Regions from separate parts of the Nonomuraea rosea genome, predicted to be linked through region 1. Evidence: riboswitches for the same ligand, from Rfam matches in the RefSeq annotation. Region 1 holds a riboswitch; each other region holds the start of a gene.
The links. A riboswitch is a leader RNA that binds a small molecule or an ion and turns the genes downstream of it on or off. The one in region 1 is predicted to bind cyclic di-AMP.

Region 1 (7,562 bases):
GCCGGCCGGGGCGGCGGCGGCCCGGCGGATCGACGGCGTGCTGCGTTCCCGCGTCCGCGCCGCGGTGTCCGCCATGCCGCTGGCCTGGCTGGAGAGCGCCGAGGTGCAGGCCGACATACGGCTGGCGCTGGCCGGCCACCGCGGCAGGACGGCGGGGGCGGCGGCGGTGGCCTGGGCCGGTGAGGCCGGCCGGCTGGCCTCGGCGCTGCTGGGCGCGGTGGTGCTGGCCGCGCACGTGTGGTGGCTGGCGCCGTTCGCGCTGGCGCCGGCGATCGCGCAGAACCGGCGGATCACCTCGATGCTGGTGGGTCCCGGCGGGGTGGAGACGCTGGCCGACAGCCCCGGCCAGGCTCTGCTCCGGCGCCGGGCCGACTATCTGGCGGAGGTGGCCGGTGGGCCGGGCGCCGCGAAGGAGCTGCGCGTCTTCGGCCTGGAGGCCTTCTTCATCGGGCGGTACGCGGCGGCGATGCGGGCCTTCGTGGCCCCGCGGGCGCGGGGCCGTCGCCGGGCGGTGCTCGGCTACGGGTGGATCCTGGGGCTGCAGCTGCTGGGCGCGGCCGGTGTGCTCGCGACGCTGGCCTGGCTGACGGCCGCCGGGGCCCTGGGGGCAGGCGCGCTGGCCCAGTGCGTGCTGGCGGCGCTGCTGGTCTTCGCCTACGGGGCGGGCAGCTTCCAGATGTTCGAGATCGCCTACGGGACGAGGCCGTACGAGGCGACCCTGCGGCTCCTGCGGCCCGCCCCCGCCGTCCTGCCCTCCGTACCGCCCGCTGTACCACTCGCCGTCCCGTCCGGTACGGCGTTCACCGGCGCTTGCCTGGAGCGGGTGAGCTTCACCTACCCCAACGGCACGGCGCCGGTGCTCAAGGGGCTGGACCTGCGGATCCGGCCAGGCGAGCGGCTGGCCGTCGTCGGGCTGAACGGCGCGGGCAAGACCACGCTGGCCAAGCTGCTCACGGGCCTGTACCCGGCGCAGGAGGGCCGTGTCGTCCCGATCCCGGATGCCGCCGTGGTGTTCCAGGACTTCGCGCGCTATCCGCTGCCGCTGCGTGACAACATCCGGCTCGGGGACCCCGCCTTCGACGGTACGGACGCCGACGTGCTGGCCGCCCTGACGGCGGTCGACGCCACGGACCTGCTGGACGGTCTGCCCGACGGGCTGGACACGCCGCTGTCCCGCGCCTTCACCGGCGGCCGCGACCTGTCCGGCGGGCAGTGGCAGAAGGTGGCGCTGGCCCGCGCCGTCTACGCGCTGAACGCCGGGCGGCAGGTGCTGGTCGTGGACGAGCCCACCGCCCATCTGGACGCGCGGGCGGAGCGAGAGGTGTTCGAGCGGCTGCTCGAACGCACACGTGGCCGCACCCTCGTGCTCATCTCGCACCGGTTCGCCACCGTGCGCCGGGCCGATCGGATCGTCGTGCTCGACGACGGCGCCGTCGCCGAGGAGGGCGGCCACGCCGGGCTGCTGGCGCTGGACGGCCGGTACGCGCGCTGGTACCGGATGCAGGCCGGCCTGCTCCTGGGCGGCGCCCGATGACGGCGTGGGGCACGCTCCGTACGCTGCTGGCGCTGGCCTGGCGGACCGACCGGCGAGCCGGCCTCGCCCTGGCGGCCTTCCTGGTCCTGGGCGCCGTCAGTCATGGGCTGGTCGGCATCCTGCTCCGCGAGCTGACCGACGCCGCCACCGCGGGTGCGGCCGCGTCCGGCGCGGGGTGGGGCGTGGCCGCGGGGGCCGCGCTGGCCGCCGGGGTGGCCCTCGGCCGCGCCGAGCTGGCCCTGATGCAGGAGCTCGCCGAGCGGATGGGCCTGGCCGTGCAGGAGGAGATCCTCACCCTGACCTCCGGCGTGCCCACCGTCGAGCACCTGGAGCGGCCCGCCTACCTGGACAAGCTGCAGGTGCTGCGCGAACAGAGCCGGCAGCTGTACTTCGCGGTCTGGGCGGTCGCCCTGGCAGTGGAGCACGGCGTGCAGATCGCCGTCGGGGTGGCGCTGCTGGCCGCCGTCCATCCGCTGCTCCCGCTGCTGCTGGGCGTGGCCGTGCTGCCCTCGCTGCTGGTACGCCGCGGGGCCGCCGCCCGCATCGACGCCGCGACCGAACGCACCGCTGAGGCCACCCGGCTGGAGCAGCACCTGTCCGAGTCCGTCACCGCCCCCGAGACGGCCAAGGAGGTACGGCTCTGCGGCGCCGCCCCGGCGCTGGAATCGATGGCCGGGGACCGCTGGGAGGAGGTGTCGGCCGGGCTGTCGCGGGCCAGGACGCGCGCGGCGCTGCGTACGTTCTGCGGGGGCGCGGTGTTCATCACCGGATACGTGGCCACGCTCGGCTGCACGGCCTGGCTGGCCCGGCGGGGGCTCGCCACGGCGGGGGACGTCGTGCTGGTGGCCACGGTCGGCGTGCAGTTCGTCACCCAGGCCTCCCGGCTGGCCTTCCACCTCGGCTCGGTCGCCGCGGGCCTGCGCGCCGCCACCCGCCTGGCCTGGCTCCGCACCTACGCCCGCACCCGAACCTCCGCCCCGCCCCGCACCCCGGCCCGGAGACCCGACCCCACGGGCCCCGACCCCACGGGCCCCGAGCCCACGGGCCCCGAGCCCACGGGCCCCGACCCCACGGGCCCCGACCCCACGGGCCCCGACCCCACGGGCCCCGACCCCACGGGCCCCGAGCCTGCGCGGTGCGGGCCTGCGCCGTACGAGCCGCCTGAGTGGCTTCGGGACGGGATCACCCTGCGGGAGGTGTCCTTCGCCTATCCGGGCACGGACCGGCCGGTCCTGCGCGACGTCAGCCTGCACCTGCCGGCCGGAGCCACCGTGGCGCTGGTTGGAGCGCACGGCTCCGGCAAGACCACCCTGGCCAAGCTGCTCTGCGGCCTCTACCGGCCCGACCGGGGCGAGATCCTGCTGGACGGCACACCGCTGCACAAACTCCCCCCGGAACGCTGGCGGGCCAGGATCAGCGCGGTGTTCCAGGACCTGGTGCGCTTCGAGCTGACCGCCGCGGAGACCGTCGGCATCGGCGACCTGCCCCGCCTGACGGACCGGGCCGCCGTGGCGAGGGCACTGGAGCAGGCGGGCGGCACGGAGCTGGTCGCGGGCCTGCCCCGCGGCCTGGACTCCGAGCTGGGCGGCACCTTCGCCGCCGGCGTCGAGCTGTCCGGCGGCCAGTGGCAGAAGCTGGCCCTGGCCAGGGCCTCGATGCGAGCCGGGCCGCTGCTGCTGGTGCTGGACGAGCCGACCGCGTCCCTGGACGCGCCCGCGGAGAGGGCCGTCTTCGCCCGCTACGCCCAGGCCGCCCGCCGCGCCGCCCGGGGAGCCGCCGTCACCCTGCTGATCACCCACCGTTTCCCCACCGTGCGGATGGCCGACCTGATCGTCGTGCTGGACCGCGGCCGCATCGTCCAGCAGGGCACCCACGACGAGCTGCTCGCCCGCCCCGGGCGCTACGCCGACCTGTACGCCATCCAGCGCGAAAGCCTCGCCCACCGGTGAGCACCCATGGGCGAGGCTTTCCAGAAAACGCAGCGAGCGCGCGCCCCGGGGCGGGGCGCGCGCTCGCTGTCATGGAAGGCAAGGAGCCTGCCGGTGGCCGATCAGGCGTACTGCGGGTAGCCGTAGCCCACGACCTGGGACTTCGGACGGACGCGCTCTTCGACCTTGCCGTTGCCGGTGTTGCCCTCGACCGTCGAGATGGTGCCGTCCTGGTTGTCCTTCACGACGAACCCGACGTGCTGGATGTCGCTGAGGTCCTTGCCGCCGCTCCAGGAGAAGAAGACCACGGCGCCGGGCTTGGCCAGGGCGCCGAAGCGGTGGTTGGCCTTGAACCACTTGGCGTGGGCGACGGTGTAGGCGTCCCAGCCGACCTGCGGGCGGGCGCCGGTCTGCTCACCGACCCAGGAGACGAACATCGAGCACCAGGCGGCGTTCAGGTACGCGGTCCTGCTTCCGCCGTCACGGGCGACGGTCTCGGCGGCACGCTGCGAACCGGCGTACCACTGCTGGAACTTGGTGCCGCCGCCGGCGGCGTTCTCGGAGGTGCCGACCTGAGCCTTGGCGAAGGCCAGGACCTGGTCGGCGGTGACGTTGACCTTGGTCTCCGCGGCATTGCCGCCCTTGGCGCCGGCCTCGTGGGCGGCGATGGCGGAGTCCGGGTGGCGCGCGGCGGTGGCCGCGGCGACGCCGGTCGCGGTGTCGGCGCTGGCCGTCATGGTGTGGGCGCCGAGAGCCGACGCGGCGATGGTGGCGCCGAGGAGGGCGCGGGCGATCTGGATCTTCGGGGCAGCAGTGAAACGGTGCTTCGCCATCGAGGGGGTTACTCCTTGCTTCCATGCCGCTTACCGGGTTAGCTGACGGGTTCGGGCGTGGAAGCTGCCCTACGGCACCGAAGTGCCGATTCACCCCAAAGGACTGGGTCCCCGGTTCCGCCCGAAGGCGAATTCAGCGGTCACAGGACGATCCTGTGATGTGTCGTGCGATGGTTGGACATCGCCGGACAAACCGGACGTATGCCACGAGATGCCCCATAAGGTAATACATGAGGCAAGAGGATTACAAATCCATAAAAGCCCAGCTAGGCGAGTTGCCTGCGAGCGTCGGCCAGAAGCCCCATCATGGCAAGGGATTCGTCAAGTGGCATGATCGAGGATTCGGTCCTGCCTTCGGCCGTCGCGGCACGGACTTCGCGGATCTCGCCGGCGTATCCGTTGTCGGCCGGATCGAGCACATGCTCTTCCGGCTCCATGGAGGGCCCGGTGAGGAGGATCCGCTGCGGCGCCCAGAACGGCGCCTGGATGTCCGCCCGCATCTGCGTACCCACAACACGGGCATCGTTCGGGTAATTCCCGAGCAATGAGACCTCCACCAGGGCCTTTACGCCACCGGGGTAGAGCAGGACGCCGCCCGCCTCCGCGTCCACGCCGTTGGGCGCCAGAGCGCCGGTGACACGCAGCCCCGAGGGCATCCCCAGCAGGAGCTGCGCCAGGCCGAACGGGTAGATCCCCAGGTCGAGCAGAGCCCCGCCGCCCAGCTCTGGCGCCCACAGGCGGTGCGCGGGGTCGTAGGGGGCGGCGAAGCCGAAGGAGGCCTGCACGGAGCGGAGGTCGCCGAAGCGCGGGTCGGCCGCGATGAGCCGGATGAGCGGATTGAACCGCATCCACATGGCTTCCATCAGGAACACGCCTGCCTCCCGTGCCAGGCGCACCATCTTCTCGGCGTCGTCCACGATCGCGGCCAGCGGCTTCTCGCAGAGCACGGCTTTACCCGCGGCGATGGCGGCCTCGGCCACCTGGAGGTGCTGGGTGTGCGGCGTGGCCACGTAGACGGCGTCCACGGCAGGATCGGCGCACAGACGCTCGTAGGAGTCGTACGCCGAATCCGCGCCCAGCGTGCCGGCCAGCGCCTGGGCCCTGCCCAGGTTCCTGGAGCCGACGGCGGCCACCCGCATGCCGGGCTCCGCCGCGATGGCCGCGCCCACCTTACGGGCGATGGTGCCCGTAGCCGCTATTCCCCAGCCGAAATCCCGCACGCCGGAGAGCGTAGACCCATCACGTCATGTTGAACGTGTCGGGGTCGGGCCCGATGCGCAGCCCCCTGTTCAGGGCGCCGATGGCGGCCATGTCCTCGGCGTCGAGGATGAAGCCGAACACGTCGATGTTCTCGGCGATGCGCGACGGGGTCGCGGACTTGGGGATGACGACGTTGCCGAGCTGCAGGTGCCAGCGCAGCACGATCTGCGCGGGCGTCTTGCCGTACTTGTCCGACAGCACCGCCAGCGCCGGGTCGGCGAGCAGCCCCTTGCCCTGGCCGAGCGGGCTCCACGCCTCGGTGAGGATGCCGTTGGCCTCGTGGAAGGCGCGCATCTCCCGCTGCTGCAGGTACGGGTGCAGCTCGATCTGGTTGATGGACGGCTGGATCTCCCCCTCCTCCATCAGCCTCGTGAGGGCCTGAACGGTGAAGTTCGACGTGCCGATGGCCTTCACCCGCCCGTCACGGTAGATCTTTTCCATCGCCTTCCACGCCTGCACGTACTTGTCCTGCTGCGGCACGGGCCAATGGATGAGGAACAGGTCGATGTAGTCCAGGCCCAGCCTGGACAGGCTCTCGTCGAAGGCCTCGGCGGCCCGGCCGTGGTCGCCGTTCCAGAGCTTGGTGGTGACGAACACCTTCTCGCGCGGTAGCCCGCTGGCGCGCACGGCGCGGCCCACGCCCTCTTCGTTGCCGTAGGCGGCGGCGGTGTCGATATGCCGGTAGCCGGCCTCAAGAGCGGCCGTGACGGACTGCTCGGCCTCGTCCGCGGGAATCTGCCAGACGCCGAACCCCAGTTGCGGGATCTGCACGCCGTCGGTGTTGAGCATGAGCGAGTTCATACCCTCCATTGTTCACGCAGCGTTTCTGGCGGCTTAAGGCGGCCGGGCTAGCTTGAAGCGGTCGTGAACGGGCCATCACCCGGCTGGGAGGACAACGAGTGGTCGAACAGGCGTCGGCCTGGGTGGAGTCCCCGCTCCAGATGCTGTGCGCCATCGAGGCCCACCATGCCGGGCTCCTCGGACCCGCGACCGCCGTCGTGCCCCGTGCGGGACTACGGCCCTTGGCGGCCACGCGGCGGGAGCTGGGCTCTTTCGTGCTGCCCGCCGGTCTGGAGCTGGCGGAGCCGCGTGAGCGCATGCCCCGGCGCGTGCAGGCCGTCGGCGACGCCTTCTCCGGCCGGGTCCAGGTGCGCTGGCTGCTGTCCGTCCCGGGCCGCGTCGTGATCGTCGACGACGGGCTGGCCACCATCCGGCTGCTCGAACTGCTGGCCGCGGGGCCGTACCGGCCGCTGCTGCGGGCCCGCGCCAAGCCGGGCAGGCTGCGCTCCGCGCTGGGCCTGGCCGCCGCGCTGCGGCTGCGCCTGAGCAAGGTGTCGGTCTTCACCGCGCTGCCCGTCGGCGACAAGCTGGCCGAGGCGGTCCGCGCGGCGGGCGTCGATCTCGTACGCCATGACTTCGCCTGGCTGCGGGCCCAGCCGCCGAACGCGGAGGGACCCGCGGAGCGCACGGTCGTCCTCGGCACCTCGCTCGTCCGCAACGGCCTCGTGCACCGCGAGCACTACCTGCGCTGGCTGACCGAGCTGGCCTCGCGGGAGCCGCTGGCCTACTACCCGCACCGCCGCGAGGACCCCGTCGACGTGGCGCTGATCCGGGAACGCCCCGGCATCACCGTCCACGACGCGGGCGTGCCCGCCGAGCTGACGCTGCGCGGCCTGGATCCCGGCCAGCGGGTGCTCAGCCTCCCTTCGACCGCGATCACCTCGCTGCGGGTGCTGCTCAGCCCGCGCGGTGTCGCCGTCGAGCCCGTGGACGTTCCCGATGACTGGTGGACCAGCAGGGCGGCCCCCGCCCTGCGATCACATTTGACTGGAGTGTCTGGGTGAGAGTGCTGGCGGTCGCCGACTCCGATTCGTATCTGAAATGGGCGGCCTGTCTGCTCGGCGATCTGCCCGCGGGCTGGGTGACGGAGCTGGTGGTGGTGCGCACGCCGATCGCGCCCTCGCCTGAGCAGATCATCGCCGCGGTGAAGGGCAGCGCGGTGAAGGG
Region 2 (7,562 bases), on a different contig from region 1:
CTGCAGCCGGGTGACCTCATCTTCAGCGAGGGCTTGGGACACGTCAGCATTTATGCGGGCAACGGGCAGATTGTCCATGCGCCGCAGACGGGCGACGTCGTCAAGGTCGTCAAGATGTCGTCCTACGGCCGCCGCATCGTCGGCGCGATCCGCCCATGACCGCGCCCTTCTGACCGCAGGCGGTTTCCCATGGGTGCCGGCCGCATTACGGCCCGGCACCCGGGATCAGTGTGTACGTGCTGTGCGCAGGGGCCGTGAGCGGCGCGCCCCAAGCCTGAGCCCCGTCCAGCGCGTCACTCAGGCGGGGGCCGTCAGTGTGGCGAGGAACGCGGAGACGGCGGCCGCGCGGCCGTCCGGGGGCAGGGCGGCGGCGAGGACCGCGCGGGAGGGCAGCGGCGGCGAGGGCCGCAGGAGTCGGATGTCGGGCCGGGCGGACGAATGCCCGGCGATCGACGGATACAACATGATCCCCACGCCCGCCGCCACCAGCCCCTGCCTGCCGTTCCAGTCGTCGCAGAAGTGGCTGATCCGGGGCGCGCGCCCCAGCGCGCTCGTGAGCTGCGAGACGGGCCCGAGGCAGTCGGGATGCGTGCCGTCGATCCACGGCTCGTCGGCCAGGTCCCGCAGGCGCACCCGATCCCCCTGGGCGAGCGGATGCGCGGCGGACAGCGCGACCAGCAGCTCGTCCTCGTGCAACGGCGTCACCGAGATCCCCGGTGCGCTCGCGTCGTCCCAGGCGGTCAGCAGGGCGATGTCGGTCTCCCCGTCCAGCAGCGCCGCGCACGCGTCGTGGGCGCCGGACCGCACCGTCATCGACAGCTCCACCCCCGGATGGCTGGCCGCGAACGTGCGGAAGCGTTCGGGAAGGTAGCGCGTCGCGGCGCTGGGGAAGGCGGACACCCGCACCCGTCCCGCCTCCGCGCCGGCGAAGGCCCGCAACCGGGTCTCGAACAGCCGCATCCCCTTGAGCACCTCGTCCGCCTGCTCCAGCGCCGCCCGCCCCGCGTCGGTGGGCCGCACGCCGCGCGGCAGCCGCTCGAACAGCCTGACCCCCGTGTGCCGCTCCAGCATGGCGATCTGACGGGAGACCGCGGGCTGGGTCATCGACAGCTCCTCGGCCGCCGCCGAGAACGAGCCGAGCCGGCCCACCTCCGCCAGCACTTTGAGCGACCAGATCTCAAGCATGCGCCCAGCTTATGGATTCCATGCCGAACCTGCAGTGGTGCTGATACGTCTCCTTCGCCATCCTCGAAATATGACGACAAAGGACTACGACAGATGGCTAGATGAGGTGCTCCAAGGCACCGGGCGGCGCGTGCTGGACGCCGGTTGCGGGCGCGGCGAGCTGGCCGCCGAGCTGACGCGGCGGGGTCACGCGGTCACCGCGATCGACGTCTCGGAGGCGGCCGTCGCGGCGGCCAGGGCGTCGGGGGTGCCCGCGCGGCTGGCCGATCTCGCCGATTACTACGACGACGAGCCGTTCGACGCGGTCGTCATGTCGTTGTCGCTGCATCACATGCACCCGCTTGGAACCGTGCTCGGCCGCGCGTCCGAGCTGCTGGGGGAGGGTGGGGTGCTGGTGCTGGACGAGTTCGCGTGGGACTGGGCGGACGCGGCGGCGGCCGCCTGGTTCTACGATGCGGCGTCGTTGCTGGCCGCCGGCGGGCTGGCGGACTTCCCGCGCGAGGCCGGCAGGGACCCGGCCGAGCGGTGGCGGGAGGCGCACGAGGATCACGCGACGGGCGCGGCCATGCTGGCCGCCGTCGCCGAGCGGTTCGAGGTGCGGGACGTGCGGCGGGAGCCGTACTTGTCTCGATATATCAGCGGAAAGCTGACAAACGGCAGCACAGAGCTCGTGAACGAGCTGTGGCGCATCGAACGGGAACGTATCGCCTCCGGCGCCCTCCCGCCCACGGGACTCAGGCTCACGGCGGTACGCCTGTGACGAAAGGGACATTTGGGACCTGACAAGCGGGTGTATCAGGAAGTGTGAGCAGGGTCACATTTAGATAACGGAACCTGGTGTTCCAGCAGGGGTTCCCGCTCTGACTGACACCTGTATCTGATCTTTACAACCTGAGTCCCGCTTTGCTGATCCTTGACCTTTCGGCGTAGCTTCTGGCGTCGCGGCGAACACGCCATGTTGCCGCGAACCCGCGTCGGTCCCTCCCGACGTGAGACAGATAGAAATCCGTCGGTCGCCGTCGATATCCCCATTTCGACACATCAATCAGGCGGCGGCCTGCCGAGTCCGTGCAGCCAGGAGCACGGAGCCGGGGACCCAGCGATCCCAATTCCCCAGGGATCAGGGGTGAATCGGCGCGCCAATCGCGCCGTAGGGCGACTTCCAGGCCCGAATCCGTCAGCTAACCCGGTAGGCGTTCGTGGAAGACACAAGGAGAAATCCTGTCTACCTCCCTGCACAACCCCCGTCTGTCCCGCCTTGCCCTTAGTGGCGTAGCGCTCACCATGACCGTGACGGCCGGAGGTTTGGTCCTCCATGCCCCCACGGCTCAGGCGGCGACGAGGAGCGAATCGGTCGGAACTTTCCCGGTCAAGGCGGCGACCACCGCCGTGACCTCGACCGCTGTGACCTCCGTGACCTCGAAGAGGACCACGGCCGCCCGGCAACGGGCCGCCAAGGTCGCTCGCCAGCAGGCGAAGGCCCGCAGGGCCGTCGCCGTGGCCAAGAGCCAGATCGGTGATCCGTACAGGTACGGAGGCACCGGGCCTGGTTCGTTCGACTGCTCCGGTCTCGTCCAGTATTCCTGGAAGAAGGCCGGAGTCAGGCTCCCGCGCGTGGCGAGCAGCCAGTTCGCACGCACCAGGAACAAGGTCTCGTGGCGCAAGCTCAAGCCCGGCGATCTGATGTTCTTCAGCGGGCTCGGCCATGTGGGCATGTACGTCGGCAAGGGCAAGATGATCCATTCGCCACGGACAGGCGAACGGGTGCGCATTGACAAGCTGGGCGGGTGGCGCAAGTCGTCGTTCGTCGGCGCAGTCCGTCCCGGCATGTGATTCCGCCCCGCCCGGTTATCCGGGCGGGGCGTTCGCGCTTTTTATTTTTTACGGCGGATTTTATTTTTTTACGGCGGAGCCAAGGGCGCGCCAATCACCGCACGTGGTCCGCGCCTCCAGGGAGACGCCCGCTGACCGGTGCCCATGATCCGCCGCAACGCCGCCCACTGGGCCAAGACCTGCACAGCCGCTGGGCCAAGACCCGCCCGCTGGGCCAAGACCCGCCCGCTGGGCCAAGACCCGCCCGCTGGGCCAAGACCCGCACAGCCGCTGGCAGCCAGCTGGCGTCCCAGCGGCTTCGCAGGAACGCTCGCCACCGCCCCCACGGTCGCCCAGCTCCGCCATCGTCCGGCCAAGGTGGCAACGGCCACGCCCGCAGCGCAGGGCGGCTTGCAGTCCGGCACGCGGGCGGCCTGCGGAGTGTGGGCTGCGGCGAGCGACATCAACAAGGTGGCAACGGCCACGTCCGCAGCGCGGCGGCCTGCAGCCCGTCACGCGGGCGGCCTTGGAGCCCGGGCCGCGGCGAGCGTCGTCAACTGGGTGCTCTGGCTGATCGTGAGCGGCGATCGGAGGGCGATCATGGCCCGCGTGGCGGCCAGCCGGCGACGATCCCGAGTGACGACCCTCGACCGTCGGTGGTGACGGATCGGGCGAGGGCGGCTGGGTAGTCGTCCTGGGCGGCTACGATCGGGCAGCGTGTCGGGGCGGGTGAGCAGGCGAGGGTTGGTGGCCTGCCTGGCGTTGCTCGCCTTCGCGGCCCCCTCCTCGGCTCCCGAGCCCCCCGACCTCCCTCCCGCACTACGGGACCTGTGGCGTGAAGGCGTGGTCGTCGCGCGGGGCGCGCGGTCCGTCGTCATCGGGCACCATGCGGGCCAGAGCTCGCTCGACGACCTGGCGCGCAGGGCCGACGAGGCCGGGCGGCGGGTCGCCGCCGTGCTGGGCCGGCCGGTGCGTCCGCTGATCGTCGTACCGGACTCCACCCGGGAGGCCGCCGGGCTGGCCGGGGCGGCGCGGGTCGACGGGCTGGCCGCCGTGGCGGATCACGGGCGGGTGATCGTCGTTCCCGAGTTCTTCGCCATGCTCAACTCCACGGGCAAGGACGTGGTCCTGACCCACGAGCTCACCCATGTCGCTGCGGGTACCGATCATCTGCCCGTCTGGCTCTACGAAGGGTTCGCCGACTACGTCGGTTACCGCGACGCCGGGATCCCCTTGCGGACCGCCGCCGCCGAGCTGGCGGCTGAGGTGCGGGCCGGGCGGTTGCCGAGCGAATTGCCCGGACCTGCGGCTTTCGCGGCGGACGGGCGTGACCCCGAACGCCTTGCGCGGGCGTACCAGGAGGCCTGGCTGGCGTGTCGCTTCCTCGCTGACCGGTTCGGTGAGGGGACCCTGGTGGGGCTCTACCGTGCCGCACAGGCGGTCGGCGTCGATCGGGCGCTCGCCTCAAGGGGACTCTCGACGGCCACGCTCACGGCACGGTGGCGCGACTACGTGCGTGATCAGCTCGCGTAGACGGCTCGTGTGAAGGGGAGGCAGATGAGCGAACGGCAAGACACGGAGGACTCGGCGCCCGAAGGGGAGGAGCCCGGCGGGGCGGTGGCCGCCATGAGAACGGACCAGCCCGCTCCAGCAGGCCATGCCGGTGCGGCCGGCGATCTCGGCTCGACCGCCGACGGCGGGATGGCGGGTGAAGACGGTGCGATCGGCGATCCCACTCCGGCCGGTGCTGCCAGTACAACGGCGGGTGCTGCCAGTACAACGGCCGGTGCTTCCGGTACAACGGGCGGCGTCGCTACGACAGGCGGTGTCAGTACGACGGGCGATCGTGGACCGGCCGATGCTATCGGTACGACGGGCGGTCATGGTCAGGCTGGCGCTGCCGGTGCCATGGGCGATCATGCCACCGCCGGTGCTGTCGGTGCGGCGGGCGGTCGTGGTTCGGCCGGGGGCCGGGGCGCGGTGACGGAGGCCGTACCGGGAGGAAAGGGAAGCGGGGCGCGGGCGGAGGGCTCGGAGCGGGGGCATGGTGGGGATGTGTCCGTGAAGCGAGACGGCCGCCCCGGCGGCGACGGCTCCGACGACCCCAGGCTGCGGCGCCAGGCCGCCGTGGCGCTGGTGCTGCTGGGTCTGGTGACCCTGGCGGTGGCCTTGTTCAGCACCCCCTGGGGAGTGCTGACCGGCGGAGCGCCCGATCCCGCGCGTGACTTCAGCGGGCAGCAGATCGCCAGGTCGCAGGCGTTCGACGCGGCCGCGACCCTGCCGAGCTACCTCTCGCTCGGCCTCACGATCATCGTGGCGGGCGTGCTCGTCGCCACCCCGTTCGGCGCCATTGTGCTGGGCAGGCTCAGAGGGCCCTGGTGGTTGCGGGTGATCCTGGGCGTCGTGGTCATCACCGCGCTCGCCGAGGTGATCAGGTGGCCGCTCGGCATGTGGGTCGAGACGCTGCTGCGCGACTACGGCCTGTCCACCCAGGACTGGGCCGGCTGGGCCGCCGACCGGCTCAAGAACATCGGCGTCGAGACGTTCCTGCTCGCCCTGATGCTGCTCGCGCTCGTGGCGCTGGCCCGCAAGTTCAGGCGCTGGTGGATCCCGGCCGCGATGGGGGCGTTCGCGCTGACCGTGGTGGCGTCGTTCGTGTATCCGGTGGTGTTCGAGCCGCTGTTCAACGACTTCACCTCCATGCAGCAGGGACCGTTGCGGACGAACCTGCTGGCGATGGCCGAGCGGGACGGCGTGCCGGTCGAGGACGTGCTGGTCGCCGACGCGTCGCGCAGGACGACGGCGCTCAACGCGTACGTGTCCGGCTTCGGCGCCACGCGCCGGATCGTCGTCTACGACACACTGCTCAAGGCTCCGCAGTCAGAGGTCGAGCTGGTCGTGGCACATGAGCTGGGACACGCCAAGTACAACGACGTGCTGTACGGCACGCTCATCGGCGCGCTGGGCGCGGCGCTGGGCGCGATCCTGCTGTATCTGCTGATCGGGCCGATGCGGCGGCGCGCGGGCGTCACCTCGATCACCGATCCGCGGGCGGTCGGCGTGGTCATGGGCTTGATGACCCTCGGCGGCCTGATCCTGGGCCCGGCCCAGAACGTGATCAGCCGCCACATCGAGGCCAGGGCCGACGTGCACGCGCTCGACCTGACGAAGGACCCGGTCACGTTCATCGCGATGCAAAAACGCCTGGCAGTCACCAATATTTCCGACTTGTCGCCGGATGCGGTGGAATATGTGCTCTATGCCTCCCATCCCTCCAGCCCTCAGCGCATCGCCATGGCCCGCGCATGGGCCAAGCTGAACGGCGTCCCCGTGCCGTGACAAGCGCCGTCGCAGGCGCCGCGCCAGGCACGGGGACGGGCACGAGCGCAGGCACGGATGCGGGCACGGATGCGGGCGCGGGCGCGGAGACGGGCCTGGTGACGGGTACGGCAATGGGTCCAGCGACGGGCCCGGCGACCGGCCCAGAGGCGGGTACGGCGGCGGGTACGGCGGCGGGTGCGGGGGCCGTGCCGGGCGATGCGGCCGGCGTGGTCATCGTCACGAACGACTTCCCGCCCAGGCCGGGCGGCATCCAGTCGTTCGTGCACGGCCTCGCGCTCCGCACGCCCGGCGTGGTGGTCTACGCCCCCGCCTGGCCGGGTTGCGAGGAGTTCGACCGGCGCCAGCCGTACCCGATCGTGCGGCATCCGACGCGGCTCATGCTGCCCACCCCGGCCGTCGCGCGCAGGGCGGCCGGGCTGGTGGCCGAGTACGGCGCGGGCACCGTGGTGTTCGGGGCGGCGGCGCCGCTCGGCCTGATCGCCCCCCGCCTGCGCGCGGCGGGGGCGCGGCGCGTGGTGATGCTCACCCACGGCCACGAGGCGTCGTGGGCGAGCGCGGCGGGCTTCCGCGCGGTCCTGCGCAGGATCGGCGAGCACGCCGACGTGGTGACCTATCTGGGCGACTACACGCGCGAGCGGCTGGTCGCCGCCATCCCGCCGGGCAAGCTCGTACGGCTCGCGCCGGGCGTGGACCTGGCCCAGTTCCACCCCGGCGCGCCCAAGGCCGAGCTGGGCCTGGCGGGCCGCCCGGTCGTCGCGTGCGTGTCGCGACTGGTGCCGCGCAAGGGCCAGGACCAGCTCATCAGGGCCTGGCCCCAGGTGCTGAGCGCGGTGCCCGACGCCGTGCTGCTGCTCGTGGGCGGCGGCCCCTACCGGCGCAAGCTGGAGCGGCTGGCGGCCGGGCAGGAGTCGATCAGGTTCACCGGTACGGTGCCGGCCGCCGCCCTGCCGGGCTACTACGCCGCCGCGGACGTGTTCGCGATGCCGTGCCGTACCCGGTGGAGGGGGGTTGACGTGGAAGGGCTCGGGATCGTGTTCCTGGAGGCGTCGGCGACCGGGCTGCCCGTGGTCGCGGGCGCGTCCGGCGGCGCGCCCGACGCCGTGCGCCTGGGCGAGACCGGGCTCGTGGTGAACGGCGAGGACGCGGGCGAGGTGGCGCAGGCCGTCGTCGAGCTGCTGAGCGACCCGCAGAAGGCACGCAAGATGGGCGCGGGCGGGCGCGAC
Region 3 (7,562 bases), on a different contig from region 1:
ATCGTGGCGCACAAGTGGCTGGCCGAGGTGTTCCAGCCCACGGTCGAGGCCATCCCCGCCGAGCTGCGCGGCAAGCTGGAGCCCGCGCAGCTCTTCCACGAGATCCTCGACCACCGCTGGTACCTGTCGGAGGAGGCGGGCGCCGACGTGGGCGTCGCCGAGGCCGTGAAGTCGTACGTGGACAACGTTCTGATCCACAAGCCCGACGAGAAGGCGCTGCTGCCCGACGAGCCTTCGGAGGAGACCGGTCAGTAGGCGACGGTGATGCGCCGGCGCGGGTGCGTGTCCTTCTCCAGCTCGTCGGCGATCGCCACCGCGTAGTCCTCGGCGGAGATGAAGCTGCGGCCCTCGTCGTCGGTCAGCAGCGTGTCGCCGCCGATCCGGTAGACGCCGGTACGCTCCCCCGGCGCGATCTCGGCGGCCGGCGAGACGAAGGTCCAGTCGAGGTCGTCGACCGCGCGGTAGAGGCCGAGGATGGCCCGCCCGGCCAGCGACTCCTTCTTGTAGAGCTCCGGGAAGTCGGGCGTGTCGACCAGGTCGAGGCCGGGCGCGACCTGGAGGCTGCCCGCGCCGCCCACGACGATCAGCCTGCGCACCCCTGCGGCGCGCAGGCCGTCGATGAGAGCGCGGTTGGCGGCCACGAAGGGCGCCTCGGGCTCGGTGCCGTCGCGCGGCGGCGCGATGGCGGAGACGACGGCGTCGTAACCCTTGGCCAGCGTGGCGGAGTCGTGGACGTCTCCCTTGACGGGACCTGAGCGGCTCACCCCGGTCACCTCGTGCCCGCGGTTGCTCAGCTCTGTGGCGATGCGCTGCCCGACCATGCCGGTCGCGCCAAAGACGAGGATCTTCATAGCCCAACAGTATCCAACAGATACTGGTTACTTCATCGTGCTATAAGTACCTTGTGGATACTGGTGATGCCTTCGACCCCAACTGCCCGACCAGGCTGGTCCTGGACCGGATCGGGGACAAATGGTCGGTGCTGGTGTTGCTCAGCCTCGACGGCGGGCCGATGCGCTTCACCCAGTTGCGGACCCGGATCGGCGGGGTCACGCCCAAGGTGCTCACGCAGACGTTGCGCGCGCTGGAGTATGACGGGCTGGTGACGCGGAAGGTGTTCGCGGAGGTGCCGCCGCGGGTGGAGTACACGCTGACGGAGCTCGGCCGATCGCTGCACGACCCGGTCTCGGTGGTGGCCCGATGGGCCGAGGAAAATGTCGGCGAAATCCTACGCTGCCGCGAAAAATCCTCATGAATCGTACGTTTATCCGCAGCGGTGGTGTTTTTCTCCGACGCAGCCGTATAAAAGCTTAACGCGCGAGCAATCCATCAATTCTGCTCCACTCCTTCCTCTTACGCTTGCTCCGTCCAGGACGGCGAGGGAGGGCACGTGCTCGGAATTGACACCTGCTTGGCCGAGGTGATGTCCATACCAGGCGCGCTCGACGCGATGCTGGTGGATCACACCAGCGGCATGGCGGTGGCCTTCAGCAGCTCCTCCGGCGTGGACGCCGACCGGTCGGCCGCGGCCCTGACGGAAGCGCTGCGCGCCACCACCGACAGCCTGGCCCGATCGTGCCCCGGCGACGTCGTACGCATCGACGACATGCTCGTCACCACCGACAAGGGCCATCATCTGCTCAGGCCGCTGGAGACGGTCTTCGAGGGGCCGCTGGTCATCTACGTCCGCCTGGACCTGGAACGATCTAACCTCGCCCTGGCGCGGCACCGCCTGCAGTCCATCTCCAGCCGCCTGACGACGTGACCCATGACCAGGCTCGACACACTCCTGGCCGGGCTCGCCCGAGAGCAGTCCACGGGCGCGCTCCGTCTCGGCAGGAACGGCACGATCTTCCTGTCCGAGGGGCGCGTGACGTACATGGAGTGCGCCCAGACCCCGAGTGTCGAACGCCTCCTCACGGCCAGGGGCCTGATGACCGAGGCGGCCCTGCGCGAGCTGCAGGCCGACGGCGGCTCCGACCGGCTGCTCGCCGACGGGCCCATCACGGCGGGCGAGCTCCAGTACGCGGTGCTCGGCGTGGTGCTGGACGCGGCCTTCTTCCTGCTGCCGTTGAGCGGGACGCGGCCCAAGTTCCGGCCCGGCGAGCAGCACTGGCTGGGCGGGCACTGGTTCTTCGACGTACCTGGGCTGGTGCGGGAGTGCGCGCGGCGGCGGGCCCAGCTCGCCCAGGTCTGGCCGTCGGCCGACATGGACACGCTGCCGGTACGGCCGGCGCCGCGGCTGCCCGGGCACGGGGTGACGCTGAGCCGGATCCAGTGGGAGGTCCTGATCCAGGCCGACCACAAGGCCACGCCGCTGGAGCTGGCCAAGCTGATCGGCCGGTCCGCGTACTCGGTCCTGCTGGCCGTGCGGCGGCTGGCCGCGGCCGGGCTGCTCGCGCCGCCGGACCCGAGCACCGCAGCCCCGGGCAGAAAAGGACCGCCGCCGGACCCGAACGCCGGCGTCCCGGGCAAGAGGGGCCCTGCGCCGTACTCGAACGCCGCCGCACCGGACGGGAAGAACCCCGCGCAGGACCAGGACGGCGCTGCGGCGGGAGAGATCCTGCCCCAGCGGGAGCGACGGGCGTACGCGCATCCGCCGCACGAACCCGGTGCCGCCCGGCCGGGATTCAGCCCGGCCATGACGGGCGACCCATCCGATATCGCGCTGCTACTGCGGCTGAAGAAGGCTCTCGAGGAGCTGTCGTGAGGTTCCTCTCGCTCAGGAGGAGGCCATCGATGGAGCTACGGAAAGAAGTTCTGGAGGAGATGTCGCTCCTGCGCGAACGCACGCCGGACGTGACCGGGAGCGTCGCCTGCACCGTCGACGGCCTGCCGATCGCCTGCGACCTCGGCGCAGAAGGCGGCGAGCAGGCCGCGGCGCTGTCGGCGGCGCTGCTCGCGATGAGCCGGCGGATGCTGACCATGACCGGACAGGGCGCGCTGGAAGAGACGCTCGTCTCCGGCACCGCCGGCTTCGTGGCCTTCTACGCCGCCGGCCCCACCATCGTCCTCACAGTCCTGGCCGGGCCCGGCACGAACGTCGGGCTGCTGCGGCTGGAGGGCAGGAAGACGGCTGCCGGAGTGGCCGCCGTCGCAGCACGCAAGCACTGACCATCCCCGACAGAAAGGCAGGAGACATGGCGGGCATGGACGTATCCCTCAAGGAGATGATGACGATCGACGGCTCGATCGGAGCCGCGATCGTCGATCACGGCAGCGGCATGGCGCTGGGCGCGCTCGGCGGCTCCAAGGATCTGGACCTCCAGGTCGCCGCCGCGGGCAACACGGAGGTGGTCAAGGCCAAGCTCCGCACGATGGACTCGCTGGGCCTCAAGGAGAACATCGAGGACATCCTGATCACGCTGGGCCAGCAGTACCACATCATCCGGCCCATCACCGGGCGCAGCGGCAAGGGGCTGTTCCTCTACCTGGCGCTCGATCGATCGCGCGCGAACCTGGCGCTGGCCAGGCACCAGCTACGCGGCATCGAGGAGAAGCTGGAGGTTTGACCGCGGCGTGGCCGCCCCGATCGGGGCGGCCACGGCACAGGATCAGGGGCTGGTGAGCTTGGTGATCTCGGCGACGAAGTCCGGCCAGAGCTGGCGCGGCAGATCGTGCCCCATGCCCGGATAGGTGACCAGCCGGGCGCCAGGAACGGCCGCCGCCGTGGCCCGGCCGCCCGCGATCGGGACGAGCTGGTCGGCCTCCCCGTGCAGGACCAGGGTGGGCACGGCCACGCCGGCCAGCATCGCCGTACGGTCGCCCGAGGCCATGATGGCGGCCAGCTGCCTGGCGGTGCCCGCCGGGTCGAAGCACCGGTCGTAGGCCAGCCCGGCCAGCGCGGAGATCCGCTCGTGGTCCAGGTCGTAGCCGGGTGAGCCGATGATGGACCAGGTCTTCACCGCCTGCGCCAGCACGGCCGCGCGGTCGGCGGGCGGCCTGGTCATCAGCACGGCGGTCGCGGCCTCGGTCGGCGGGGCGATCGACGGGCCGGGGGTGGACATGATCGAGGTCAGGGTCAGCACGCGTGCCGGATGCCGGATGGCGAGCGTCTGGGCGACCATCCCGCCCATGGAGGCGCCCACCACGTGCGCGGCCGGCCAGCCGAGGGCGTCCATCAGCGCGGCGGCGTCGTCCGCCAGGTCGTCCAGCAGATACGACGACGGCGCCCCCGTCGTGGGGACGCCTGCGTCGTGGAAGTGCGTGGACAGGCCGGCGTCGCGGTTGTCGAACCGTACGACGTGGTGTCCCTGCTCGGCCAGGAGCTCGCAGAGCTCTTCGTCCCAGTGGATGAGCTGGGCTCCGAGGCCCATGATGAGCAGCAGGGGCCGCCCTGCCGGTGAGCCGAAGCTCTCGTAGGCGATTTCGATGCCGTTTACGGCTACGCGGGTGGTCACGAGAACCAGAATGACATTCTGGTTCCGGTCAGTAAAGCTTCGCTCAGTGCATCCGGGACCTGAGGAGGGTGCGGATGCGCTCGCCGCCGAGCACCACGCCGCCGCCCGCCGCCGCCAGGGCGCCGGCCAGGATGGTGGTGCCCACGGTGTCGTCCGACTCCTCGCCGGACTCCGTGGCCTTGGAGTCGCCCTTGGTGAGCCAGCCGTCCGCGTTCTCGTCGGCCGGGACGGACCTGCCGCCCTGGGCGGGCTCATCGGCCTTCGGGGGCGTGGCCGGGCTGCTGTCGCGCTCGGACCAGGCGCCGGTCGAGAAGGCGACGGGGTAGTTCTTCTTGCCCACGCCCTCGCCCCACTTGGTGATGACGTAGTCGACCTCGATGTGGCCCTCGCCGCCGACGCCGTCCACGCCGAGCGTGCTGGAGTTGAACCGGCCGCCGGTCAGCTCGGCGAAGGTCTTGGCGTCGAGGTCCAGCATGACGCCGCGGTTGGAGGGCTCGCCCGGGCCGCGGTCGCCGACGAAGAAGGGCATTCTCTTGCCCTTGTAGACCACGTAACCCTCGGTCAGCAGCGGCCAGCTCGGGCTGGCGGCCAGACCTTTCTGCATGGGCTTGCCGCTGGCGGGCAGCCCGGTGTCACCGGCGCGGCCGGAGGAGTCGTCCCAGAAGTACGACGCCGTGGTCGAGCCCTTGAGCATGACGCGGTCCGTGTCGGAGTCGGCGTGGGCCGCGGTGCCGGCGATGGTCAGCGCGCCGACGGCGGAGGCAGTGAGCAGGACGAGGGCACGCAGGCCAGATCGAGACATGAAGAATTGAAGTCCTTCGCGAGGGGACAGGGGGAATGCGCTCGCTAGGAAAAGGCGCAGCAGAGCAGGACGCCTGGCGAAATCGCTACGCGAGAGCGCGGAAAGAGCCGGGGGGAATGCGGTCGCTCAGCGGGCGGCCGGCACTACTCTGTCTGGGGGTATGACGCGTTCTTGCATGGCGGTGAAAGGTGTCCTCTCCATCTCGCCTACCGGGTTAGCTGACGGGTTCGGGCGTGGAGATGCCCTACCGACACGAGGTCGGACTCACCCCAATTGCAATGGGTCCCCGGTTCCCGACGGATCGGGATTCGGCGCCAGCCGGCTGGTCCCTCCTGGGTAAGGTCCACGCCACCGGCTGGTAACGGTTCAACACTGTAACCACGAATTCCGGACAAACGCAAACACATCGTCATGAATCGGGCGAAGATCTACCTAGCCAGGTAAAGAGAAAAGGGGGCACGGCGTTGCCGTACCCCCTGCTGATTCCAGCCTCAGCCGCCGCTCTTGCGCCTGAACGGTCTTTTACTCGCAGCTGGACCGTGCGCCCCGTGGATCTTCGATGGGTCGCCGCCCCTGCCACCAGCGTCCGCACCGGCGGACTGGTTGCGCTTGCGATCCAGCGCCTCCCGGAACTTGCGCTTCATCTCGTCCTCGGGAGTTTCGTCGATTTCCGGCTCCGGTGTTTCAGCCATGAGGACCTCCGTGGTCTTGGGGACAATCACAGCTTCGCACGACGCCGGTTATGACGCGAAACCGGCCTCGACCTTGCTCTGCGGCGTGGCGGGGATCTCCAGCCGCCTGCCCGGCATCGCGACCAGCGCCAACAGCGCGATCAAGGCCCCCACGACCCCGAGCGACGGGATGACCGCGGCCGCCGCGGAGGCGTGCGCGGCGGCCAGGCCGTGCACGGGGGCCTCCGCGGTGACGGTCGAGGTGTAGAGGGTGCCGCCCACGGCCAGCGCGACCGAGCCGCCGATCTGCCGGAAGAAGGTGAGGTTCGCCGAGGCGGTGCCGATGTACTGCGGCTCGACCGACTGCTGGGCGGCCACCGTGAGCCCCGACAGCATCGGGCCCATCCCGAGCCCCAGCAGGAACATCCAGACCGCCAGGGCCACGCCGCCGGTGTCCAGGGTCAGGTTCAGGCAGAGCAGGGCTCCGGCGGCGAGCAGGAACGGCGCGCCGACCAGCCACGGCTTGTAGACCTTGGTCCTGGACATGAGCGCGCCCATGAGGACACTGCCCGCCACCATCGCCAGCATCATCGGGTAGATCCGCAGCCCGGACTCGGTGGCGCTGACCCCCAGGGCCTCCTGGAAGTAGCGCGGCAGGAAGACGACTCCGGCGTACATGCAGAAGGCCGTGCTGAACGAGGTCAGGTTCACCAGGGTGTACGTGCGGCTGCCGAACAGGTGCAAAGGCATGATCGGACTGGCCGCCCGCCGCTCGACCAGCACGAACACCACCAGCAGCGCCAGCGCGAGCACGATCGGCCCAGCCACGGCCGCGTCGGTCCAGGTGTGGCCGTCGATCCCCTTCTCCGTCAGCCCCAGCAGCAGCGCGCTGATGGCCACGGTGAACACCGCGATGCCCGCGTAGTCGGGCCGGCCGCCGCCCACGCCCGGCCTCCGCGGCAGTCGCAGCGCCACGATCGCGATAAGGATCACGCCGAGCGGCACGTTCACGTAGAAGGCCCACCGCCAGCTCGCATGGTCGGTGAACAACCCGCCGAGGAACGGCCCCGCCAGGTACGTCAGCCCCATCACGCCGCCGAGCGCGCCCTGGACGCGGGCCCCGTTCGAGCCGGCCGGGAACATCTCCATCACCAGCGCGATCGACAGCGGCAGCAGGGCGCCCGCGCCGAGCCCCTGGATCGCGCGGAACGCGATGAGCTGCACCATGTCCTGCGCCACCCCGCACAGCGCCGAGCCCGCCACGAACACCACCATCCCGACGAGCAGCAGGGGCTTTCTGCCGTGCTGGTCGGACAGCCTGCCGTAGAGCGGCACGGTCACCGTGGAGGTGAGCAGGTAGGCCGTCACCACCCAGGTGTAAAGGGTGGTGCCGCCCAGCTCGGTCGTGATGCGCGGCAGCGCCGTGCCGACGATCGTCTGGTCGAGCATCGCCAGGAACATCCCGCCGAGCACGGCCATGAGCACAAGCCCGTTGCCTCGCGGCTTCATGTCAGTAGTCACCTGTGAAGAGTCACCTGTAAGCTCTGACATGTCAAGTCTTCGGTATGCTGGCGGACATGTCCCTGCGGATCGCGTTGCTCGGGTTGCTGTCAGGTGCGGGCCCGGCCAGCGGCTATGACCTGGCCAAGAAGTTCGAGCACTCGCTCAACCACGTCTGGCAGGCCGGGC
Region 4 (7,562 bases), on a different contig from region 1:
GCGCCTCCCACCCGCCCGCCGCCAGCCGGCTCGTCCGGTGGGCGATGTCCGCCTCCAGCAGGGCCCGCACCCTCGCCCAGTCCGGGGCCAGCAGGGCATGCCAGGCACGTTCGGTGAGATCGGCCAGCTCTTGTACGGCTCGCGCCGGGTCGGCGAGCACCCGCCGCCCGGCCGGGGATTCCGCGGCGCCCGGCGTGCACGCCAGCGAGCGGGCCATCTCCCGCCGCGCCATGGCGGGGTCGGTGGACCGCATGCGCGCCAGCTCGTCGGCGAAGGCAGGGGACGGTTCGCCGGGCGGCGCCCCGAGGAAATCAGGGGTGTAACCGCCACGCGGCGGCAGGAAGAGCCACATGGGGGCCAGGTCGAGTCCCGCCACGGCGGCACGCATGCGCCGCAGCCACGAACGGTGATAGCCGTGCCGCTCCGGCCGCCGCAACATCCGCAGCGCCTCGTGCGTCTGGCAGAGCGGTGAGACCGCGAACCGGCAACGCAGCAGATCATCGACGCCGAGACGCATCCGCAGCGGCACTCTGCCTCCCAGCCTGATTCGTCCTCATCCGAAAGAGTAGAAGACGGTGTGACCGGCTCGGCATCCTTGCCGGGTGCCACCACCCTTCCTGGCCTCCTGGCGCGCGGTCGTCGTGGTCGCGGCGCTCATGCTGGCCGCGTTCACCTTCAACACCACCGAGAACCTGCCGATCGGGCTGCTCGAACTCCTCTCGGCGGACCTGCGCGTGACCCCGACGGCCGTCGGCCACCTCGTGACCGGGTACGGCCTGACGGTGGCGGTCCTGTCCCTGCCCGTCGCGCGGCTCACCCGGGGGATCCCGCGCCGGTACCTGCTGCCGGGCGTGCTGGCGGTGCTCGTCCTCGCCAGCCTGGCGTCCACGCTGGTGTCCTCCTACGAGCTGCTGCTCGCGCTCCGGGTGGCGACCGCGGCGGCCCAGGCACTCTTCTGGGCGGTGATGGGGCCGGTGGCGGTGGGACTGTTCCCGCCGCGGATGCGCGGCCGGATCATCGGCGTGCTGTCCGTCGGCGGGTCGCTCGCCTCCGTGCTCGGCGTCCCGGCCGGTACGTGGCTGGGCCGCCACGCCGGCTGGCAGGCCCCCTTCCTGGTGGTGGGCGGGCTCGCCCTGGTATCGCTCGTCCTCATCGCCGCGCTGCTGCCCGCCTCGCGTCCCGAGGATAGGCACGCCGCCCGTGGCGTCACCCCGGACGCCCGCCGGTTCGCGATCGTGCTGGCGATCACGGGTCTGTCGGTGACGGGGGCGTTCGCGGGATTCACCTATGTCGTGACGTTCCTCGGGCAGGTGAGCGGCTTCTCCGGCGACTCGGTCAGTGCCCTGCTGCTGGTGTTCGGGGTCGCGGGGATCGTGGCGGTCACCCTCACCGGGCCGCTGCTCGACCGGTTCCCCCTCGCGACGCTGGCGGTCCCGGTGGCCGGGCAGGCGGTGGCGCTGCTCGCGCTGTCCGCGGCCGGTGGCGTGCGGGCCGTGGCGGTCGCCATGCTGGCGCTCCTCGGGGCCTCGGTGGGGCCGGTCTTCATGGCCACCCAGAACCAGGTCCTGCGGCTGGCGCCGGGCCGGACGGAGATCGCCCTCGCGGCGAACTCGGCCGCCTTCAACGTGGGGGTCGCCGTGGGCGCCCTCGCCGGAGGGGTCATCCTGCCTCTCCTGGGGGTGCGGGGCGCGTTCCTCGCCGGTGGGCTGCTGACCGCCGCGGCGCTGCCCCTCCTGCTCCGGCTGCCCTCGCCGGCCGTGGCCGGCGACCGGCCGGCGGTCACGGGGACGCCGTAGCCGTACTCGTCAGGAGGTTGCGCAGCCGGCCTGCAGTGGCGGCGGCGGGCCACAGGCGGGTGGCCAGGTTCCTGGCCGCGATTCCGGTACGGGTCGCGGGGACCATCAGCGCGACGTTGCCCTGCCTGGGGTCGACCAGGGTACGGTGCTTGGCCTCGTACCGGGCGAAGACGGACAGGGGGTACGTCCACCGGGTTGCCGCTGGAGCGCAGGCCCGCCGCCCGTTCGACGACCTCATCGACGCCGATCACGCCGAATCGGGCATCCCGCCGGCCTGACCCCAGGACGCTCCCGGCTGGGGGATTCCATGGGCTTTCGCGGCGTTCTGAGTGCCTGGCGTGGAAATTTCGTGACCTGGGAATTACCCAGGTCAGGGGCTTGTTGTACATCCCGTACGCGGAGCCGAGGCCGCAGCCATCGCAGCGAGTATCTACACCGGACCGCGCTACCGACGTCACGCAGTCTGCGGACGTCACACCCATCACACGCATCACAGGGAAATCGCCTGTGACCGCTGAATCCGCCTGTGCGCGGAACCGGGGACCCATGTCTCAACGGGGTGAATCGGCACGTCAACGTGCCGTAGGGCAGCTTCCACGCCCGAATCCGTCAGCTAACCCGGTAAGCGGTATGGAAGCAAGGAGTAGATCGCCTGATGGCTGAGCACCGTTTCATCAACGCCCCGAAGATCGCCAAGATCGCGCTCGGCGCGACCGTCGTCGCCGCCGCCCTGGGCGCCAACGCCGCCGTGTACGCCTCCGCGCAGCACAGCGCCGAGACCCAGGCCGTACAGGCCAATGGCGGGCCCGAGCAGCGCGCCGCCAAGGGCCACGAGGCCAAGGTGAACGTCACCGCCCAGCAGGTGCTGAGCCTGGCCAAGGCCCAGGTCGGCACGTCCGAGAACGCCGCCGGTGGCGGCACCAAGTTCCAGCAGTGGTACGCCGGTTCGCAGCGTGGCGCCGAGACCGCCCAGCGTGACGGCGGCAGCAGGCAGGACTACCTGAACGCCGCCTGGTGCTCGATGTTCGTCTCGTGGGTCGGCGAGGAGAGCGGCGCCCGTCCGCAGGTCGGCTGGGACGCCTACACCGTCGCGCACGCGAAGTGGTTCGCCGCCAACGACCGCTGGGGCACCGAGGCCAAGCCCGGCGCCGTGGTCTTCTTCTCGTGGAGCGGCAGCAAGAGCCTGAGCGCCATCAACCACGTCGGCTTCGTGGTCAAGGACAACGGCGACGGCACGATCTCCACGATCGAGGGCAACACCGGCAACGGCAAGGTCGAGCAGCGGGTCCGTCCGACCTCGCAGGTCGTCGGCTACGGCTACCCCCACTACGCCGCCTGACCGGGAACACCTGGAAGCGCGCGCCCTTTCGAGGGCGCGCGCTTTTGCGTGTCCGGATGGAGTGCCGGGTTTTCACGATCGGCTGAGGTTACCGGTAGGGCCTCTAGACTCACCGTCCATGACCGACCTAGACGAGCAGGGCCGTCCCGAGCCGCCCGTTTCCGCCGACGAGACCGCCACGCTCCTGGGCTTCCTGGAGTTCCATCGCGCGACCCTGGAGTGGAAGAGCGCGGGACTGGACGCGGCCGGGCTGGCGGCGACGGTCGGCGGCTCGTCGCTGACCCTGGGCGGGATGCTCAAGCACCTGTCCTACGTCGAGGACCACTGGTTCTCGCACTTCCTGCACGGGCAGGACCGCCAGCCCCCGTGGGACACGGTGGACTGGGCCGCGGACCCCGACTGGGACTGGCACTCGGCGGCCGGCGACTCGCCCGAGCAGCTCCGCACGCTCTGGCGGGACACCGTGGCCCGCTCCCGCGATCTGGTCGACAAGGCGCTGGCCGACGGGGGCCTGGACCAGCTCGCCCGGCGCACGTGGGCCGACGGCCGGGCGCCCAGTCTGCGCTGGATCCTGGTCCACATGATCGAGGAATACTCCCGGCACAACGGTCATGCCGACCTCATCCGGGAGTCGGTGGACGGCCTCACCGGGGAGTAGCGGCCCTGACCGAGGTCTGGGCACTCCAGGGCTCACCCGGCCCCGCGCAGCTTCAGGCCGGCCAGGGCGGGCCCTGCGCGGGCGCGCCGCCCGGACGCAGCCGGTGGGCGGAGGGCGGGGGCAGCTCGTCGGCCGACGGGCGCAGGCCCGACAGCAGCAGGGCCAGGTAGCGGCGGGAGTCGTCGTGGCCGGGGTCCGACGGATGCACGGTGGCCAGCACCATGACCAGGATCGCCGCCAGATCCCTGACGACCAGGTCGGCGCGTACCTGGCCGTGTCGTTGAGCCCTGTCCAGCACGATGCCGAGCGGCCCGATGAAGCGCTCGGCGATGTCCACCGTGAACGCGCCCGACTCCCTGGCCGCCTTCAGCAGCCCGTGGTGGGTGACCAGGGTGTCGACCGTCCCGCTGAGCGCCTCGGCCAGCGCGCGGCCCGCGTCGGTGGCGCCGCTCGTGGCGAGCACGAGCGGTTCGACCTCTTCGGCGAAGTACGTCTGGAAGGCCGCCCTGATCACCCCGTCGCGGTCGCCGAACCGCCGGTAGACGGTGGCGATCCCGATCCCCGCGTGCCGGGCGATCTCGTCAAGGGAAACCTCGGGGCCGCTCTCGCGCAAGACGGCGATCGCGGCCCGGATGATTTTGTCGGCATTGCGCAGCGCGTCGGCTCTCTGTCGCTGCTCGTGCACAGGCTGAACGCTAGCAGCCGGCTCCCCGCAGGCAAGGGCGCACGGTAGTCACCAGGTCACCGGGAAGCTGGTCAGGCCGTACACGATGTGGAAGGAACGGAACTCCGCCGGGGTCTCCGTCTCGCGCAGGCCCGGGAAGCGCTCGAACAGGGCGGGGAAGGCGATCCGCATCTCCATCCTGGCCAGGGGCGCGCCCAGGCAGTGGTGCACGCCGTGGCCGAACGCGAGGTGCCCCAGATCGCCGCGGCCGATGTCGAAGCGTTCGGGGTTCTGGATGAACTCCGGGTCGCGGTTCGCCGCCGGCAGCGAGCAGACCAGCACCTCGCCCGCGGGGATGCGCGTGCCCGACAGCTCGACCTCGGTGGTGGTGACCTTGGACATGCCCGAGTGGATGATGCTGAGCCAGCGCATCAGCTCCTCCACCGCGGCGCCGATCCGCTCGGGCTCCTTCCTGAGCAGGTCGAGCTGGTCGGGATGGCGCAGGAGGGTGAGGGTGCCGAGGCCGAGCATGTTCGAGGTGGTCTCGTGGCCGGCCAGCAGCAGCAGGTTGGCGACGCCGCTCAGCTCGTCGGTCGACAGGTCGTGGCCGTGCTCGCGGACGAGCATGCCCAGCATGTCGTCGCCGGGCTCGGCCCTGGTGCGGCCGACCAGTTCGGTCATGTACGCGCGGGACTCCAGCTGCGCCGCGAGCCGCACTTCCGGCGGCTGGGAGATGTCCAGCAGCCGGTTGGTACGCCGCTGGAAGTCGTCCCTGTCCTCGTACGGGACGCCGAGCAGCTCGCTGATCACCAGGGACGGGATCGGCAGGGCGAAGGCCGTGACCAGGTCGGCCGGCGGCCCGGTGCGCTCCATGGCGTCGAGGTGATCGGTGACGATGTCGTGGATACGCGGCTCCAGCCGGCGCATCCTGCGCATGGTGAACTCCGGCGTCAGCATCCGGCGCAGCCGCGTGTGCTCGGGCGGGTCGAACGTCAGCAGGTTGCCCGCCCGCATCTTCTTGCGCTGCTCCACGCTGGCCTGCGGCATGCCGGGGAATTGGATGCCGATCCCGCGGGCGTTGCTGAACCGCTCGGCGTCCCCGAGCACCTCGCGCACGTCGGCGTAGCGGGTGACCAGCCAGGCGTCGATGCCGAACGCCGTACGAACCTGCCGGACGCCTTCCTCGTCGCGCGCCGTCATGAGCTCAGGATCGGGATCGAACATGGTGCGCCGCATGTGCAGGGGCAACGTCATGGGATCGCTCATGTCATCTCCTGGAGAGGGATCGACTGCCGACCTTTCTGGAAACGATAGTAATTTATCGTTTGCCGCCGTGCGGGGCCCGATCGCTCAGGACGGAAGCAGGCGGACGAGCGAGTCACGCAGCCCGGAGCGCTCGGTGCGGACGAAGCGGTGCAGGGTACGCGAGCCGAACGCGACCCGCTGGGCGCTGCGGCGGCGCTCGGCGTCGTAGGCGCGCAGGGCCGGCGGCAGGCCGGACACGCCGTGGCGGGCGACGGCGCGGGTGAGCGCCTCCGCGTCGAGGATCGCCGTGCAGGCGCCCTGCCCGAGGTTCGGCGTCATGGCGTGGGCGGCGTCACCGACCAGGGCGACCTTGCCGCCGTGGACGAACGTCGGCAGGGCCGGGAACAGGTGCCGCATCTCGTACCGGATCCACGAATCGGGGTCGGTCCCGGACAGGATGCGCGGGATCGGGTCGTGCCATCCCGCGAAGAGCGCGCGCAGGTCGCCGGCGTCGGTCGCCTCGGGCACCGCGGCGTACCAATTGGTGCGGCCTGGCTCGATCGGGGTCAGGCCGAAGAAGCGCCCGCGGCCCCAGGTCTCGCCGTGCACCGCCGACTCGAAGTCGGCGACGCCGATCCAGGTGACGGTGCCGACGCGCCGGACCTCGCCGCGGCTGCCGAACAGCGTGGCCCGTACGGCGCTGTTGATGCCGTCGGCGCCGACCACCAGGTCGTGCGCGCCGGCCAGGGAGGTGGCGTCCGAGACGTTCTCCAGGTAGGTCACCGGCACGTCCAGCGCCGCTTGCAGCACGTCGAGCAGGTAGGGACGTGAGATCAGCAGCTCGGGCCGGCCCGCTCTGCGCTCGATGCGCTCCAGCGGGAGGCTCGCCAGCACGCGCCCGTCCGGCGTGCGGATGCGCCCGTCGCGGTACGGCACCGCCCGCGCGCGAAAGGCGTCACCGACGCCGAGGCGGTCGAGCGCGGCCTGTGCGGTGGGATGGATGCCGAACGCCGTGCCGTACCGCTCCAGCTCGGCCCGCCGATCGAGGATCGTCACCCGCCAGCCCGCCCGGCGCAGCCCGATCGCCGTCGCCAGCCCGCCCACGCCCGCGCCCACCACTACCGCCGATCCGGCCACGACGTTCCCCTCCTCGACCTTAACCACCACAACTGTGGTACCACACTTACGGTAGCATTGCCTTCGTGCGCAATCAGGACCGGCGGCAACGGCTGCAGGACGCGGCCATCGAGGTGCTGGCCGACCAGGGCGGGCGCGGGCTGACGCACCGCGCCGTCGACACGGCCGCCGCCGTGCCACCCGGGACGGCCAAGAACTACTTCCCGACCCGGCAGGCCGTGCTGCGCGCAGCGGCCGAGCGGTGCGTCGAGCTGTACGACGAGGTCCCCAGGCCGGTGCCCGCCGATCGGGAGAGCCTGGTGGCGCTGATGGGCGCGCTGCTGGCCGACGTCGCGGGCGCCGGCCGTACGCGGCTGCTGGCCTACCTGGAGCTGCAGGCCGAGGCGGCCCGGCTGCCCTGGCTGGCCGCCATCGTGGACGGCATCGCGGCCGCCGATTTCGCCGCCTTCGAGCAGGCCCAACGGGCGGCGGGGCTGCCGGTCACGCCCGAACGCGCGACCGCCGTGACGCTCGCCCTGCACGGCGCGCTCCCGCACCTGCTCGCCCACGCCCCCCGCACCCTGGCGGCCACCGGGCTGCACGACCCCCAAGGCTTCGCCCGCGACCTGCTGACCGCGACCTACGGCCCACCCGCCCGATAACGCGTGGTGCCGACAGCGCATGCGGCACTGGCTGGAGCACCCGCTGTAGGAAGGGAAATTTATTTTCGGCGGCCATGATCGA

Region 2: linked by a shared signal. The riboswitch ahead of ABEA43_RS19430 (C40 family peptidase) and the one ahead of ABEA43_RS14875 (CHAP domain-containing protein) in region 1 are both predicted to bind cyclic di-AMP.
Region 3: linked by a shared signal. The riboswitch ahead of ABEA43_RS17600 (hypothetical protein) and the one ahead of ABEA43_RS14875 (CHAP domain-containing protein) in region 1 are both predicted to bind cyclic di-AMP.
Region 4: linked by a shared signal. The riboswitch ahead of ABEA43_RS64430 (CHAP domain-containing protein) and the one ahead of ABEA43_RS14875 (CHAP domain-containing protein) in region 1 are both predicted to bind cyclic di-AMP.

The regions. Positions count from the first base shown of each region.
Region 1 is NZ_BAABDQ010000005.1:246,979-254,540, forward strand. It holds gene ABEA43_RS14865 (ABC transporter ATP-binding protein) at 1-1,534, shown strand, start outside; gene ABEA43_RS14870 (ABC transporter ATP-binding protein) at 1,531-3,483, shown strand; gene ABEA43_RS14875 (CHAP domain-containing protein) at 3,585-4,295, opposite strand; cyclic di-AMP (ydaO/yuaA leader) riboswitch at 4,308-4,444, opposite strand; gene ABEA43_RS14880 (Gfo/Idh/MocA family protein) at 4,562-5,515, opposite strand; gene ABEA43_RS14885 (aldo/keto reductase) at 5,535-6,356, opposite strand; gene ABEA43_RS14890 (hypothetical protein) at 6,455-7,399, shown strand; gene ABEA43_RS14895 (DUF6716 putative glycosyltransferase) at 7,396-7,562, shown strand, end outside.
Region 2 is NZ_BAABDQ010000007.1:225,406-232,967, forward strand. It holds gene ABEA43_RS19415 (C40 family peptidase) at 1-159, shown strand, start outside; gene ABEA43_RS19420 (LysR family transcriptional regulator) at 298-1,185, opposite strand; gene ABEA43_RS19425 (class I SAM-dependent methyltransferase) at 1,256-1,945, shown strand; cyclic di-AMP (ydaO/yuaA leader) riboswitch at 2,234-2,396, shown strand; gene ABEA43_RS19430 (C40 family peptidase) at 2,599-3,018, shown strand; gene ABEA43_RS19435 (gluzincin family metallopeptidase) at 3,715-4,530, shown strand; gene ABEA43_RS19440 (hypothetical protein) at 4,856-4,981, shown strand; gene ABEA43_RS19445 (M48 family metallopeptidase) at 5,053-6,336, shown strand; gene ABEA43_RS19450 (glycosyltransferase family 4 protein) at 6,450-7,562, shown strand, end outside.
Region 3 is NZ_BAABDQ010000006.1:234,473-242,034, forward strand. It holds gene ABEA43_RS17560 (DUF4032 domain-containing protein) at 1-255, shown strand, start outside; gene ABEA43_RS17565 (NAD(P)-dependent oxidoreductase) at 249-851, opposite strand; gene ABEA43_RS17570 (winged helix-turn-helix transcriptional regulator) at 905-1,255, shown strand; gene ABEA43_RS17575 (roadblock/LC7 domain-containing protein) at 1,391-1,765, shown strand; gene ABEA43_RS17580 (hypothetical protein) at 1,769-2,710, shown strand; gene ABEA43_RS17585 (roadblock/LC7 domain-containing protein) at 2,740-3,114, shown strand; gene ABEA43_RS17590 (hypothetical protein) at 3,141-3,512, shown strand; gene ABEA43_RS17595 (alpha/beta fold hydrolase) at 3,555-4,400, opposite strand; gene ABEA43_RS17600 (hypothetical protein) at 4,444-5,202, opposite strand; cyclic di-AMP (ydaO/yuaA leader) riboswitch at 5,391-5,526, opposite strand; gene ABEA43_RS17605 (DUF5302 domain-containing protein) at 5,694-5,894, opposite strand; gene ABEA43_RS17610 (MDR family MFS transporter) at 5,943-7,394, opposite strand; gene ABEA43_RS17615 (PadR family transcriptional regulator) at 7,451-7,562, shown strand, end outside.
Region 4 is NZ_BAABDQ010000067.1:29,557-37,118, reverse strand. It holds gene ABEA43_RS64445 (ArsR/SmtB family transcription factor) at 1-529, opposite strand, end outside; gene ABEA43_RS64440 (MFS transporter) at 603-1,796, shown strand; gene ABEA43_RS64435 (hypothetical protein) at 1,780-2,034, opposite strand; cyclic di-AMP (ydaO/yuaA leader) riboswitch at 2,299-2,439, shown strand; gene ABEA43_RS64430 (CHAP domain-containing protein) at 2,452-3,135, shown strand; gene ABEA43_RS64425 (DinB family protein) at 3,254-3,793, shown strand; gene ABEA43_RS64420 (TetR/AcrR family transcriptional regulator) at 3,846-4,478, opposite strand; gene ABEA43_RS64415 (cytochrome P450) at 4,527-5,723, opposite strand; gene ABEA43_RS64410 (FAD-dependent oxidoreductase) at 5,808-6,866, opposite strand; gene ABEA43_RS64405 (TetR/AcrR family transcriptional regulator) at 6,905-7,480, shown strand.